One region of the Bacillus pumilus genome, then DNA from elsewhere that is predicted to be linked to it. Evidence: riboswitches for the same ligand, from Rfam matches in the RefSeq annotation. Region 1 holds a riboswitch; the other holds the start of a gene.
The links. A riboswitch is a leader RNA that binds a small molecule or an ion and turns the genes downstream of it on or off. The one in region 1 is predicted to bind S-adenosylmethionine.
Positions count from the first base shown of each region.

Region 2: linked by a shared signal. The riboswitch ahead of CKW02_RS05935 (methionine biosynthesis PLP-dependent protein) and the one ahead of CKW02_RS19200 (5-methyltetrahydropteroyltriglutamate--homocysteine S-methyltransferase) in region 1 are both predicted to bind S-adenosylmethionine.

Region 1 is NZ_LT906438.1:3,663,836-3,671,523, forward strand. It holds gene CKW02_RS19180 (MurR/RpiR family transcriptional regulator) at 1-570, shown strand, start outside; gene garR (2-hydroxy-3-oxopropionate reductase) at 769-1,662, shown strand; gene CKW02_RS19190 (four-carbon acid sugar kinase family protein) at 1,670-3,091, shown strand; gene CKW02_RS19195 (gluconate:H+ symporter) at 3,144-4,463, shown strand; SAM riboswitch class I at 4,544-4,656, shown strand; gene CKW02_RS19200 (5-methyltetrahydropteroyltriglutamate--homocysteine S-methyltransferase) at 4,744-5,868, shown strand; gene CKW02_RS19205 (aryl-phospho-beta-d-glucosidase) at 5,923-7,341, opposite strand; gene CKW02_RS19210 (beta-glucoside-specific PTS transporter subunit IIABC) at 7,313-7,688, opposite strand, start outside.
Region 2 is NZ_LT906438.1:1,185,355-1,193,042, forward strand. It holds gene CKW02_RS20565 (hypothetical protein) at 1-108, shown strand, start outside; gene CKW02_RS05895 (hypothetical protein) at 194-415, shown strand; gene CKW02_RS05900 (YjcZ family sporulation protein) at 500-637, shown strand; gene spoVIF (sporulation-specific transcription regulator SpoVIF) at 776-1,033, shown strand; gene CKW02_RS05910 (UvrD-helicase domain-containing protein) at 1,050-3,362, opposite strand; gene CKW02_RS05915 (hypothetical protein) at 3,489-3,746, shown strand; gene CKW02_RS05920 (GNAT family N-acetyltransferase) at 3,830-4,264, opposite strand; gene CKW02_RS05925 (YjcG family protein) at 4,271-4,786, opposite strand; gene CKW02_RS05930 (alpha/beta hydrolase) at 4,839-5,579, opposite strand; SAM riboswitch class I at 5,801-5,922, shown strand; gene CKW02_RS05935 (methionine biosynthesis PLP-dependent protein) at 6,002-7,120, shown strand; gene metC (cystathionine beta-lyase) at 7,117-7,688, shown strand, end outside.

The DNA.
Region 1 (7,688 bases):
GTAGCTGACATTAAACATAAGGTCATAGAGTTAACAACAAACTCTATTCAAGATATGAAGCATATATTAGAAGACCAAGCCGTCACACAATTCATTGAACAAATGAAGCAGGCACATAAAACCGTCTTCTTTGGAGCAGGTGCATCCAGCTTTATTGCTGGAGATGCTTATCATAAATTCCTCCAGCTTGGTTTTGAAGTGAGTCTATGCAGTGATCCGCATATGATGAACATGATTGCTACTCACGCCACGGAACACGATTTTATCGTTGCGATCTCCCATTCAGGAGAGAGTAGAGAAATTCTTGATGCCGTGCAATTTGCTAAAGAAAAGGGAGCAAAGGTTGCCTCTATCACCAGCTATCCGAAATCAGAGCTCGCAAAGCGATCTGACTTTCATCTGCTCAGTTCTTCCAGGGAGACAACCTATCGATCTGACTCTATGATCTCCCGTATTAACCAGCTTGTAATCATTGATGTACTATACGTCGCCGCTGTTTTAGAACTAGGATCAGATGCCATTGAAAACGTGAAACAATCTCGATTAGCCGTAGCTAAAAATAAAACATGAACGCAAAAGGCCGGAGCTGATTCCGGTCTTTTTTTGTGACTTTTCTCATATTTTCCGTTGACACGTTCCTATCACGTCATGTACATTAAATGAACAATAGTTTATTTCCTACTATTAAAACAAAAATATAGTATATATACTAACAAAAGAAAAAGAAAGCGCTTTTTATAAGGGTTTTCTATATAGGAGGCGTTCAATGTGACAAAGAAAATTGGATTCATTGGATTAGGTATTATGGGAAAGCCTATGGCACTCAATCTATTAAAAGCCGGTCATACTGTGACTGTTTTCGATCTAAATGAGGAAGCGATTCGAGCGTTACAAGAAGCCGGAGCAAAAGGTGCTGTTTCAGCAGCTGATGCCGCTTCTGAAAGCGATATCATCATCACAATGCTTCCTAAAGGAGAGCATGTAGAGGCAGTTGTTGCAGGTGATCATGGCATTTTAACTACAGCTAAACCTGGCACTGTTGTCGTAGATATGAGCTCAATTTCCCCTGTTACTTCTAGAGCTTTAGCTGCTCTTACAAAACAGCATCAGGTGGAATTTATCGACGCACCTGTCAGCGGCGGAGAACCGAAGGCAATAGACGGAACACTTGCCATCATGGCTGGCGGCGAAGAAACCATCTTTGAGCAAGTGAAGGATGTCCTGCTTGCGATGGGCACAGAAGTTGTATTAGTTGGCACAAATGGAAGCGGAACAACAGCGAAGCTCGCCAATCAAATCATCGTCAACTTAAATATTGCCGCTATGTCCGAGGCGCTCGTTCTTGCCGCTAAATCGGGCATTGCCATTGACAAAATGTATGAAGCCATTCGCGGCGGGCTGGCAGGAAGTGCCGTTCTCGATGCAAAGGTCCCTCTCATCTTAGAACGAAACTTTGAACCAGGCGGACGTATCGACATCAACTTAAAGGATTTAACCAATGTGATGGAAACTGCTCATGATATCGGCGTTCCTCTCCCGCTTTCTAGCCAGCTGCTTGAAATCTTCCACGCCCTCAAAGCGGACGGAAAATCTGGGCTTGACCATGGCGGCATCGTTCAATATTACGAAAAAATGGCTCATGTCGAAGTGAAGAAAGGATGAGATGGTCATGAAGAAAAGCACTGACATACTGAATGCCATTCCGAAAGCGGATGCAAAGATCATTCAATCAGCACACGAACAAGCACTGAACAGCTTTCATCATAAAGTCATTGTATTAGATGATGATCCAACAGGGATTCAAACCGTACATAGCGTCTCTGTTTTCACCGATTGGTCAGAAGAAAGCATCGAAGCCGGTTTTCTTGAAGACAGCCGCATGTTCTTTATTTTGACCAATTCTCGCAGCATGACAGAGAAGGAAACGACTGCTGTGCACGAAACAATCGCTTCAACAATTGTGAAGGTAGCGGAACGGGTTGATCAGAATTTCATTATTGTCAGCCGAGGAGATTCCACTCTTCGTGGACACTTTCCTCTGGAAACTGAAGTACTCAGAACCACGATTGAACAACAAAGCTCCCGCCAATTCGATGGAGAAATCCTTCTTCCTTTTTTCCAAGAAGGTGGACGATTGACGATCAACAATATTCATTACGTCCAAGAAGGACACGAATTAATTCCTGCTGGTGAAACAGAATTTGCACGAGATCGCACATTCGGCTTTCAATCATCTCATCTCGGAGAATGGATTGAAGAAAAGTCAGACGGTTCGTTCACGAAAGAGAACACCACCTACATTTCGTTAGATGATCTACGGGCTTTACGAATTGATCAAATAAAAAAACAGCTCATGAGTGTGACCGATTTTAAAAAGGTGGTTGTAAACGCTGTGGACTATGACGATGTCAAAGTCTTTGTCACCGCTCTCATTAAGGCCATTCAAGCAGGAAAGCAACTCATGTTCAGAAGTGCGGCGGCACTTACAAAAGTTCTTGGCGGTATAGAGGATCGTGCCTTATTAACAAGACATGACTTGATACAAGAACAAAGCCCGCACGGTGGTCTCATTATGATTGGTTCTCATGTGAAGAAGACAACAGATCAATTAAAAGCGCTTCAACAAAATAAAGAGGTAGCTTTTATTGAGTTTAATACACATCTCGTGCTGGAGCCTGAACTATTTCATCAAGAAATTGACCGCGTGATTCAGCAAACTGAGGCATTATTAGCATCTGGTCAATCTGTGGCGGTTTATACAAGAAGAGAACGGCTTGATCTTGGGGATGATCGTCAGGAGGAAGAATTAAAGCTCTCTGTAAAGATTAGTGATGCTGTGACAAGCATTGTCCAGCGTCTCACAATTCGCCCTAAGTATCTCATTGCCAAAGGTGGCATTACCTCCAGTGATATTGGAACTAGAGGACTTCACGTGAAACGCGCAACTGTGGCAGGGCAGATCAGACCAGGCATTCCCGTTTGGCAAACAGGCGAAGATAGTAAATTCCCTTTCATGTCTTATGTGATTTTCCCGGGAAATGTTGGTTCAAGGGATACGTTAAAAGAAGCTGTAGACATACTTGAAGGATAAAGCATAGGGGGCGTTTTCGCGCTCCCTTATGCACCACAAAGGAGGAAAGATCATGTCGTTAGTGTTTATCGGACTTGGCGTTTTATTATTGCTTTTACTCATGGTTGTCTTTAAGTTAAACGCTTTCATATCTTTGATTATTGTTTCTTTAATTGTTGCTGTTTTAGAAGGAATGTCTCCGCTTGAAGCGATTGCTTCCGTCGAAAAAGGACTCGGCAGTACGCTCGGGCACCTCGCACTTGTTCTCGGTTTTGGGGCGATGCTTGGTAAATTGATGGCTGATTCTGGCGGAGCTCAGCGTATTGCGATGACACTCATTGACCGATTCGGTATTGGAAAAATTCAATGGGCAACGATGCTGACGGGATTTGTGATCGGAATTGCTCTATTTTATGAAACCGGATTCATTATCTTAATTCCACTAGTCTTTACGATCGCACAAGCTGCAAGACTACCTGTGCTTTATGTGGGTATGCCGCTCGTCGCTGCACTCATCACCACACATGGCTTCCTCCCTCCTCACCCAGGGCCGACTGCCATTGCAAATGTATTTCAAGCAAACATGGGACAAACCTTATTAGTTGGGATTATTTTAGCGATTCCTGCTGTTTTAATAGGCGGACTTCTCTTTACGAAACTATTTAAAAAAGATCAGTTGCACGCACATATTCCAAAGAACTTATTTAATCCAAAGGAATTTACAGAAGAAGAAATGCCAAGCTTCGGCATTAGCATTTTCACCGCTGTTTTGCCTGTATTGCTCATGACATTCAGAGCAGTTTTAGAAATTTTCTTCCCGTCCTCCCCATTACTGCCAACCGCTGAGTTTTTAGGTGAACCGGCGATTGCACTGTTAATCTCCGTGCTCCTTGCTATCTACACGTTTGGACTTGGCAGAGGCAAGAGCATGCAGGATGTGATGAAATCGATCACAGATTCTATCGGTTCTATTGCCATGATTTTATTAATTATTGCAGGTGGCGGCGCCTTTAAACAGGTGCTCATTGATAGCGGGGTTGATCAATACATTGCAGGAATCATGCAAGGAAGCACGCTTTCTCCACTGCTTCTCACATGGCTGATTGCTGCGGTCCTTCGTGTATCTTTAGGATCAGCCACCGTCGCCGGTCTCACAGCGGCTGGCATTTCTGCTCCTTTGATTGGATTGACAGGTGTGAGCCCAGAATTAATGGTGATCGCAACAGGTGCCGGCAGTATTACGTTCTCTCACGTGAATGATGCGGGTTTCTGGATTTACAAAGAATACTTTAACCTGTCCATGGCCCAAACCTTTAAAACGTGGACATTGATGGTGACCGTTCTTTCACTTGTCGGACTAGCGGGTGTTCTCGTCGCTGATTTGTTCATGTAGAAAATTAACTGTAAAAACCATTGACTTTCTCTCGGAAAAGTTGAATAATTATGTTTATTAAGAAAATTGAATCAAAGGTAACCTTATTAAGAGTGGTGGAGGGACTGGCCCTGTGAAACCCGGCAACCGCTGTTCCTCGGAACAGAATGGTGCTAATTCCTTAAGCAAGCAGATGCTTGTTTGAAGATAAGGCAGAGTTCTCTCAGTATATGATGCTCTTCCTTATCCAAGGAAGAGCTTTTTTATTTGATTTTTAACCTTTAGAAAGAAGGGATTCAGCATGACACAAGTACAAACCATTGGAAAGAAAACAACGAAACCGCCATTTCGCGCAGATCAAGTAGGCAGTTTACTTCGTTCAGAACGTATCAAGGAAGCACGCAAGCAAAAAGCAGACGGCACACTGACAGCAGAGCAGCTCCGACAAATTGAAAATGAAGAAATCACTCGTATTGTTGAGAAGCAAAAGGAAATTGGATTAGAGGTTGTCACAGATGGCGAATTCAGACGTGCTTGGTGGCATTTTGACTTTCTTGAGGGGCTCGATGGGGTCGAAGGATTTGAAGCGGATCAAGGTATTCAATTCCACAATACGACGACAAAAGCACGGGGCATCAAAGTAACGGGCAAAATTGATTTTACAGATCATCCAATGCTGGAGGATTATCGATTCCTTCACAGCATCGCTGGGGATCATACGGCTAAAATGACGATTCCAAGTCCGAATATGCTCTTTTTCCGTGGAAAGCTTGAAGAAGGAGTATACGACAGCCTAGAGGCATTCCACCATGATGTGGCACAGGCGTATAAGAAGGCCATCCGTGCTTTTTATGATGCAGGCTGCCGCTACTTGCAGCTGGATGATACAGCATGGGCCGTGTTCTTTTCTGAAAAAGGGCATGAACAAATCAAAGCCTTTGGCCGAGAAGAAGATGAACTGCGTGAGTCATTTGCGAAAACAATCAATGAAGCAGTTGCCGATCGTCCAGAGGATTTGGTGATCACTATGCACATTTGCCGTGGTAACTTTAAATCGACGTGGGCAGCTGAAGGCGGTTATGAAGCAGCGGCAGAAACGATTTTTGACGGCTTAGATCTGGATGGTCTCTTTTTAGAATTCGACGACGATCGTTCTGGCGGTTTTGAACCCCTTCGCTATGTGAAGAACCCAAACCTCCAAATCGTACTAGGGCTTGTCACTTCAAAATATGGTGAGCTTGAGCCTGCTGAACAGATTAAAAAACGAATCAAGGAAGCAGCTCAATACGTTGACATTAACCAGATTTGCTTGAGTCCGCAATGCGGGTTCGCCTCAACGGAGGAAGGCAATTTGTTAACAGAAGAGCAGCAATGGGAAAAGCTTCGTCATGTGATTGAGATTGCAGATCAAGTGTGGACTTCATAGTCCCCTTGACGAAAAAAAGACAAACCGCAGTATGAACGGTTTGTCTTTTTTCTTTTATGCATCTAAATGATTACCATTTGTCGCAATCACTTGTTTATACCAATCGAAGCTTTTCTTTTTCTTTCTATCTAATGTACCTTTTCCTTCGTTATCACGGTCGACATAAATGAAGCCGTAGCGTTTTTTCATTTCAGCTGTTGATGCGCTGACAAGGTCAATTGGGCCCCAGCTTGTATAACCCATCAAGTCTACTCCGTCTGCAATGGCTTCTCTCGCCTCTAGCAAATGGCTTCTGAGGTAATCAATTCGGTAATCGTCTTGAATGGAACCGTCTTCTTCTACTTGATCGACAGCTCCCAATCCATTTTCTACGATAAACAATGGTTTTTGGTAGCGGTCATATAGTTGGTTTAGTGTTGTACGAAGTCCTTTTGGATCAATTTGCCAGCCCCAATCACTTGCTTCTAGATAAGGGTTTTTCACGCCTTCAAATAGGTTACCACCAGTCACTTGTCCAAGAATCTCTGGATCTGTACTTGTCACAAAGCTCATGTAATAGCTGAAGCCAATATAGTCCACTGTATGGTTTCTTAGGATGTCTTCATCACCATCTTGGATCTCAATATGAATTCCATTTTCGCGGAAGTATCGTTTCATGTAACCTGGGTAGTAGCCTCTTGCCTGTACATCTGAGAAGAACAATGTTTTACGATCTTGATCAATCGCTGCAAACATATCTTCTGGTCTTGAGCTGTACGGATAAGTTGTCATCGCTGCGATCATACAGCCGATTTTCGCATCAGGAATGATTTCGTGTCCTGCTTTGACAGCTAAAGCACTTGCAACAAATTGGTGATGCGCTGCTTGATATTGAATGCTTTTCTCGTCTTCGCCCTCTTCAAATACAAGTCCGCCACCAGTGAAAGGCGCATGTAACACGACGTTGATTTCATTAAAGGTCATCCAATATTTCACTTTGTCTTTATAGCGAGTAAACAACGTTTTCGCGTATGTTTCATAAAGATCGACAAGCTTACGGTTTCTCCAACCACCGTAGTTTTTCACAAGTGCAAGCGGCATTTCATAATGAGAAATCGTGACAACTGGTTCAATTCCATACTTATGCAGTTCATCAAATACTCTGTCATAAAAAGCAAGACCTGCTTCATTTGGTTCAGCATCGTCGCCATTTGGGAAAATACGTGGCCAAGAAATGGATAGTCTGAAGCATTTGAATCCCATTTCTGCAAAGAGTGCAATATCTTCTTTATAACGATGGTAGAAGTCAATCGCATCATGATATAAGTTCAAGTCTTTCATTGATTCATCGAATGGATGCATAATACCGTGCGGTGATACATCAGCTGTCGATAAGCCTTTTCCATCTTTATTATAAGCACCTTCAATTTGGTTGCCTGCAACAGCGCCGCCCCATAAGAAACCTTTAGGAAATGTTTTTTCTAACTTGTTCATGTTGAATGCCCTCCTCGTTTTCTTCTACACTGACTGTGAGCAGTGTCTCTTGTACTGAAATCGTGCCTTCTGTTTTCGCATCAACTTGTGCAAAATCGTTTGTGTTGGTCACAATAATTGGTGTGGTGACATCATAGCCTTCTTGCTGAATGCCCTCGATATCAAATTCAACGAGCACATCTCCTGCTTGAACAAGATCACCTGACTCTACATGACTTGTGAAATGCTTTCCGCCAAGCTTCACCGTATCAATTCCAACATGTATGAGAAGCTCTGTGCCTTGGTCACTCTTTAAGCCAATGGCATGCTTCGTTTGGAAAATGGTTTCAACCTTGCCATTGAATGGT
Region 2 (7,688 bases), 1.4 Mb from region 1:
TCACATACGCTTCAAGGTTATCCAGCGCAGTCAAATCAACAATCTGTTTATACGAAGAAAATTAAAAAAGCAGGCTGCGGCTGTGGAAACAAAAAGAAACCTCAATAAAGGAAAAACAAAAGCCGGATTTATCCGGTTTTTTTGTTGCCCTTTTTTTGAGTGATGCATATGTAAGAGAGAAGGGGTGACCAGAATGGATGCATTCGAACAATTAATCGGTTCCTTGTTCACTAACCCCCATGATGGGAAAGAGCAAGCGCATGAAAAGGTTGAAATGGATCTAACGGATAAAGCGAAGGATCTTGAGGAGCATTTAAAAGCATTTGGCGTGAAAATGGATGCTTTTGCGAAAGAAACAGAAGCATTCATGATACGTCATGGAGAGGCAGATTACGTCTTTAAACAGCAGAAATAAAAATTCCGCACTTTTTTATGTGATCGTCCAAACCATTTGTTGTATTTTTCATATTTTGTAAGGGAGAAGAGGAGGTGCTTATATATGAGTTGTTACGGTTACGGTGGCGGTTCTTGCGGCGGCTACGGCGGAGGTTATGGCGGCGGATATGGATCAACATTTGTTCTTGTCGTTGTGCTTTTCATCCTTCTAATCATCGTTGGTGCTTCTTTCTTTAACTAAACAGTAAGAAGGTGAGGGAAGCAATAGGGGAGCCTTTTGCTTTCCTTTCTCTTTGGGCAAACAAGGCTTTAGGATAGGCACATATCTCGCCTATTATCATATAGTAAGGTGATTACTCCACAAAGAGGAGGCAAATGAATGGATAATAAATTCTTTAAAAGCGTTGAAAATAAAACGGGTGTGAATATGAACGATGTTTTTAAGCTTGCAGGTTCTTTGCAAAATGCCAACTTTAAAGATGAAGCAACGGTTCGAGGCGTCATTAAAAAAGTAGCGCAGCTTGCGAATAAACGTGTACCGAAAGAAATGGAAGACAAAATCGTTCAATCGATTACAAGTGGAAAAGAAAAGCTTGATTTCAATACCATCGCTAAAATGATGAACAACAAAAAATAAACAACAGGCTCTCCGCTTAGAGGGGGGCCTGTTGTTTTTCTGCGAATAATTCTCGGTTTTTCTTTAGAAGGGGATACAAAAAGCGCGAGCGATGAGCGGTTTTTCCTCGTCTAAATGATGGAACCGATAGATAAAGAGATTGTTCAGCTCTTGTCATAGCCACGTATAATAAACGGCGCTCTTCTTCCAAGGCTTCTTCTTCACCGTTTCTGAGTTCATCGAGTGAGAAATCATGAGGCAGTGCTCCGTCGACAACGCAAGTGATGTACACCGTTTGGAATTCCAGTCCCTTTGCACGGTGAATCGTCATGAGCTGAACACCTGGTTCGTCTGTTTTTTCCTTTTCGGCAGACTTCATATGTTCGGCGTGTGCGAGAAAGGCTTCAATCGTTTCAAAGCGTTTGGCGGCGGTTTTTACATCTCGTACATCATCAGCCCCTTTTTCAAGTACATTCGTATCATTCACTCGTTTTTTTAAGTAATCACCAAGTCCCATCTTTTGTTCAATAAACGCCACAGCGTCAGACGGCTTTAAATTTCGTAACGTGCGGAACAGAGGAACAATGGATTGCAGCTTTTTCTGTTGAAACGGCTGAATATCTGTTAGTTTTCCGAGTGCGTCGACCATTGAACAATCTTCCGTGATGGTCAGTGCCTTCATTGTGTTTAAGGTCTGCTGCTTTAAAAAGAAAACCGGAAGCAGCTGTTTCATAGCAGCCACATCATCAGCATCCTGACTTAAAGAGAGAAAGGCGAGAAGAACCCGAACAATTCGTCTGCTGTAGAAGGCTTTGACACCAGATTCCGTCTCATACGGAATCGCGGATTGATGCAGACGCTCATAAATCGCGCGGCCTCCCGTATTGGTGCGAAAGAGCACGCAGATATCACTAGGCTTTGCGCCGTTTTTGATTTTCTCCTGAATGTCTGCCACGATCATGGTCGCTTCCTCTTCCTCGTCATATGGATAAAAGAGCGTAGGTGGGATTGTCTCCGAACGGACGGCTTTTAACGTTTTCTCATAACGATGCTGATTTTTCTTAATAATGGCATCCGCACTTGCGACAATTGTATGATGCGACCGGTAATTGGCATGTAAGTGGACAATCTGAGCCGAAGGGTAGTCCCGTTTGAATTCAAGAATGAAAGCAGGGTTACTGCCCCTAAACGCATAAATGGCTTGATCATCATCACCGACACAAAATAGCTGCTCAGTTTCTCCAGCTAATAGCTGAATCAATTGATATTGAACTGGATTTATATCCTGAAATTCATCCACCAAAATATACTTGAACCGTTCTTGATATCGTTTCAGTAGTTCAGGCTGTTCTGTCAGCATGTGCAAGCAGGCAATGGCCATGTCATCAAAGTCAAATTGCTGATTGTCTTGTTTTTGCTGTTCATAAGATTGATAGATCGTCCACATGTGTTTTTCTTTTTCATCCTTCAAATCAGGAAGCTCGCCTGGTAAAAAAGCATTTTTCCAAAAGCCGATCGATTGCAGGACTTGATCGGTAGGGTAGTTTTTTTCATCTAGTCCTTCATTCATGATGGCTTTCCGAATGTACTGTTCCTTCTGCCAATCAAACTTGATCAGGTGCTGGCCGTTCCATTTGTTTGCGTCATCGTGAAGCAGCATTTTATAAAAAAGACTGTGGAAAGTGCCTGTCACCACTTGGCTTGCTTGTGATGGGTGAAGCTGATATTGCTTGCGCAGTCTTTCTTTCATTTCACTGCTGGCTTTTGTGGTGAAAGTCACGAGTAAGATATGGTGAGCAGGAATATGATGATGTGACATGAGATAAGCCGCTCTTGCTGTCAGGACTCTTGTTTTCCCGCTGCCAGCGCCAGCCAGCACTAGCATCGGACCGTCTTTATGTGTGACAGCTTGAAGCTGTGGTGTACTAAAGGTGATATGCGGAAAGAGATCGATGGTATGTGCTTGTTCATTCTCTTCTAAATGTATCGCATCACTAAATTGAATCGACTTTGGTTCCTGCCAGTCATATGATTCATTCGTTTGCGAGATGATTTGTTTACCTGTTGGAAAACGGAAGCCCCCAAGTTCTTTATAAGAAGCACTTTCCTTTTGTTCTGCGTGTTTTTTCTGATCTTCTTGTTCTTCTGCTTGTTCACACAGCTCTTGCTGAGACATATGTTTATGAATAAAGGCAGGTTCTTCATGTATATTTAATCTGAAAAAGACTGGTTGTCCGCAATATGGGCAGAATAAGTGCCCTTTTTTTCCCTCGTCATGGAGGAATTGATAATGTTCTCTCGAATACGTATGTAATGAGATTGTTCGATCATGTCGTCGTGCGCATTTCAAAGCTAGTCCTCCAATAGTTAATCAATCTTAAAAAGAAACACATCTAATCATATCAAATGAGACGTGTTTCAAACAGTCATAATTAGGGAATAGTAGAGTAGAAGAGAAGCAAAGGAGGCGTTCTTGATGGGATATATAGCCCCGATTCAGCCGGATCTGTATTTTCAATATATCAATCGTCCTGCTCCTCAGGATAAAGAAGACTACGCGAAAGTAACTAAGGTTACTCGCACCTTTCATGACAAGATATACAGAGAGCTGGAGAAAAAAGAGGACTTAGTGACAGAAGCGGAAACGAAAGTACAACAAAAAAAGCGGGAACGCTTTGTACGAGATATGTTTATGGAGGAAGGTAAAGGCGTTCATATTAATACGTATATATAAATGATTGCGCTTTCTTCCATTGACGAACGATGATAAAGAAAGAAAAGCCAGGGCATCATGAATGCTCTGGCTTTTTCTTTTGGTCAAACAGACAGTGTTTTTGTCATTTTGACATGTGCGATTCCTGCTTCTTCAAACGGTTCAGATACGGCTTTGTAGCCTTTCTTTTCGTAGAAAGGAAGAGCTTGGACTTGTGCGTGCATAACCGCTTCCTTCGCTCCATTCGCAATGGCTTCTGTTTCCAGCGCTTCTAATAGTTTGTGGCCAAGGCCGAAAGCGCGCGCCTCTTTTAACACACAAATTCGTTCTAGCTTTGCCTTTGGCCCTTCAATGATCCGCAATCTAGCGGCTGCCTGAGGCTTCATTTCATCGTTATAAATGACAAAATGAATGGCCTCGTCTTCTAGTTCATCTATTTCAATCTCTATTGGGACTTCTTGTTCTTTGACGAATACTTCTTTTCGAACGTAATATGCATCTTCTCGTTGTGTTTGTGCTGTTGCGATGACTGTTTTCAAGTGTACTTAACCCTCTTCTCCTAAAATAAATGTTTCATAGACGGTCCAAGATCCGTTCTCTAATTGATATAAAAGGTGGAAGCGATCCACTGTTTCTTCATGGTCAATCTTTCTCAGCTTTAATGTGCCAAGTACGTCTGAATGCTCATCATCTGATAGTTTTTGAGCCACTGTTACATGCGGAACAAAGGCATATTCAGGTGTACCTTCAAGTGGATCTGCGTACAATCTTTCATTGAGCGCCATGATTTCCTCGTTCGGTTCTACTTTCATATAAATGACGTTGTTTACAGGAGCGAATGAACTGAATTTTTTAATACGTAACGTAATAGGAGAAACATTTTTTGCATACTCTCTTAACGTTGAGACGACCTCAGCCGCTTCTAGATCCGTTAATTCAAAAGGTGTTCTAAGTGTTAAATGAGGCGGTATGAGTGCATAGTTCGGATCATAACGCTTCCGGTAAGAGTTCGCAATATCTTGCAATTTTTTTGATGGAAATATAACAACTCCGTATTTCATCTTGTTCCCTCCTGATTAAGAAAGTATTTATTATTGTTTATTATAACAAAATTCAGTTGATTAACGAATATGGGAGCATTCTTTTTAACGAAGGCGCAATGAGCGGCTGCCAAAACGTCCATTTATGATCCCCTTCGAATGTCTCAAATAAATAATCCGCACCTGACTGTTCAAGAAGTGCCTTTAAATCGTCGTTTGGCTGAATAAAATCAAGCACTTGGCCATCTGTCGTTTTCACAGCCGTTTCTTCCAGTCCAATTTGATGGATAATTGCATAATGAGAAAGGGCTGTCGACTGTTTAACAGCTTCTAAGACTGACTCATCAACGTAAGGTGACTGCAAAATGAGTCCGCCAAATAAAGAAGGATAATCAATCGCTGTCATAAGAGAAATTGTAGCACCTAGTGAATCACCAATAAACGTGCGACCTGAGCCAATTTGATAGGTTGGATAATGCGTATCAATATAAGGGACAAGTTCATTTGCTAAAAAGCGTTTATACGCTTCAAATTTTGTGCCGTCTGGATGATACGTATTCCGTCTTTCCGTGACATTTTCATAAGGAACACCAATGATAATGGAGCGTTCCATTTCTTTGTTTTGCATCAATTCTTCTGCCTGTCTGCCTATTTTGCCTAAGCGGAAATAATCATGACCATCCTGGGCAATGATGACATGATATGTATAAAGGGGGGAATAATTGACTGGCAAATAGATCAAAAGGGTCACATCCGCCCCAAGTTCTTTTGAATGTAATGTTTCTTCTTGAATAATGCCTGTTTTCTTCACCATAATCCATTCCTCCAGCTAACCGATTTCATCACAAAGTGAAACGTTTCCATTCATTGTAACATGAAAAATAGCGTTGTTCCTATATGCTAACATGCAATCAATTCAGTTAACACCGAATCTGTTATAAAATACAGAAAATTTCAATTAATTGTTCAGATTCCTCTTGAAAAATGAGATTTAATGCGTTACAGTATTAGGAATTAGAACAGACAGACAACACATTCTTATCGTGAGAGGTGGAGGGACTGGCCCTTTGAAACCTCAGCAACCGGTATGCATCACTTCATGTGATGTACCAAGGTGCTAAATCCAGCAAGCAGCTTTTTTGCTTGGAAGATAAGAGGAAGCGATTAAAACCCCTTCTTCTTATGAAGAAGGGGTTTTCTGTTTTGAAATCAGATTTTTACTTAGGATGGTGTCAAATGACAGAACATGTGGAAACGACATTAGCGCAAATTGGAAACCGCAGCGAAGAGGCGACTGGTACGGTCAGTCCCCCCGTTTATCTTTCAACAGCCTACAGACATAGAGGCATAGGGGAATCAACCGGATTTGATTACATTCGTACGAAAAACCCAACAAGACAGCTTGTAGAGGATGCGATTGCTTCACTCGAAAAAGGGACGGCCGGATTTGCCTTCAGTTCGGGAATGGCTGCGATCCAAACGATCATGGCGCTATTTGAAAGCGGTGATGAACTCATCGTCTCATCAGACCTATATGGCGGTACATACCGTTTGTTTGAAAACGAATGGAAAAAGTACGGCTTACGTTTTCTTTACGATGATTTTTCAGATGAAGACTGTTTACGCTCTAAAATCACGCCAAACACAAAAGCAGTCTTTATTGAAACGCCGACAAATCCACTTATGCAGGAAGCGGATATTCAAAAAATAGCGAAGATTGCAAAAGAACATGGCGCTTTGGTCATTGTCGATAACACCTTTTACACACCCGTTTTGCAAAAGCCGATTACGCTTGGAGCGGACATTGTCATCCATAGTGCAACCAAATATTTAGGTGGACACAATGACGTTCTTGCCGGGCTTGTGGTGACAAAAGGAGAGAAGCTCTCTGAAGACATGTTCCAGCATCAAAACGCAATTGGCGCCGTTTTATCTCCATTTGACTCATGGCTGTTAATGAGAGGGATGAAAACACTGGCTCTTAGAATGCGCCAGCACGAGGCAAATGCGAAGGAGCTAGCTGAGTTTCTAAAGAAACAGCCAGAAATTCAAGATGTCCTTTACCCAGGCAAGGGAGGAATGCTGTCATTCCGTGTAGCCGAAGAGGACTGGGTCAATCCATTTTTAAAGCAGCTGAAAACGATATGTTTTGCTGAAAGTCTTGGCGGAATCGAAAGCTTCATTACGTATCCTGCGACGCAAACGCACATGGATATTCCTGAGGAAATTCGCATTGCAAACGGTGTGTGTAACAAACTGCTCCGTTTCTCCGTTGGTATTGAGCACGTAGATGACCTGAAGGCAGACCTAAAGCAGGCACTATCACAAGTAAAAGAGGAGGTACATGCCAAATGACCACACATGATTGGACATTCGAAACCCAACTCGTTCATAATGCATTCAAAACAGACCGTTCAACAGGTGCAGTCAGTGTGCCGATTCAGCATGCGTCCACCTTTCATCAAAGCAGCTTTGATGATTTTGGTCAATATGATTACTCAAGGTCGGGGACTCCTACACGTCAAGCATTAGAGGATACGATTGCGGCGCTAGAAGGAGGAACTCGAGGGCTTGCTTTTGCATCAGGCATGGCAGCCATCTCAACCGCTTTTCTTCTATTATCAAAAGGAGATCACGTCCTTGTCACAAGAGATGTGTACGGTGGTACATTTCGGATGATCACCCAAGTTCTTTCGCGATTTGGCATTGAGCATACCTTTGTGGACATGACGGATTTGACTGAAATCAAAAGAGGCATTCAATCGAATACAAAAGTCATTTACATGGAAACGCCGTCAAACCCGACTCTAGGGATTACGGATATTGGGGGAGTCGTCCAGCTTGCCAAAGAACATGACTGTCTGACATTTTTAGATAATACATTTTTAACACCCGCTCTTCAGCGTCCGCTCGATCTTGGTGT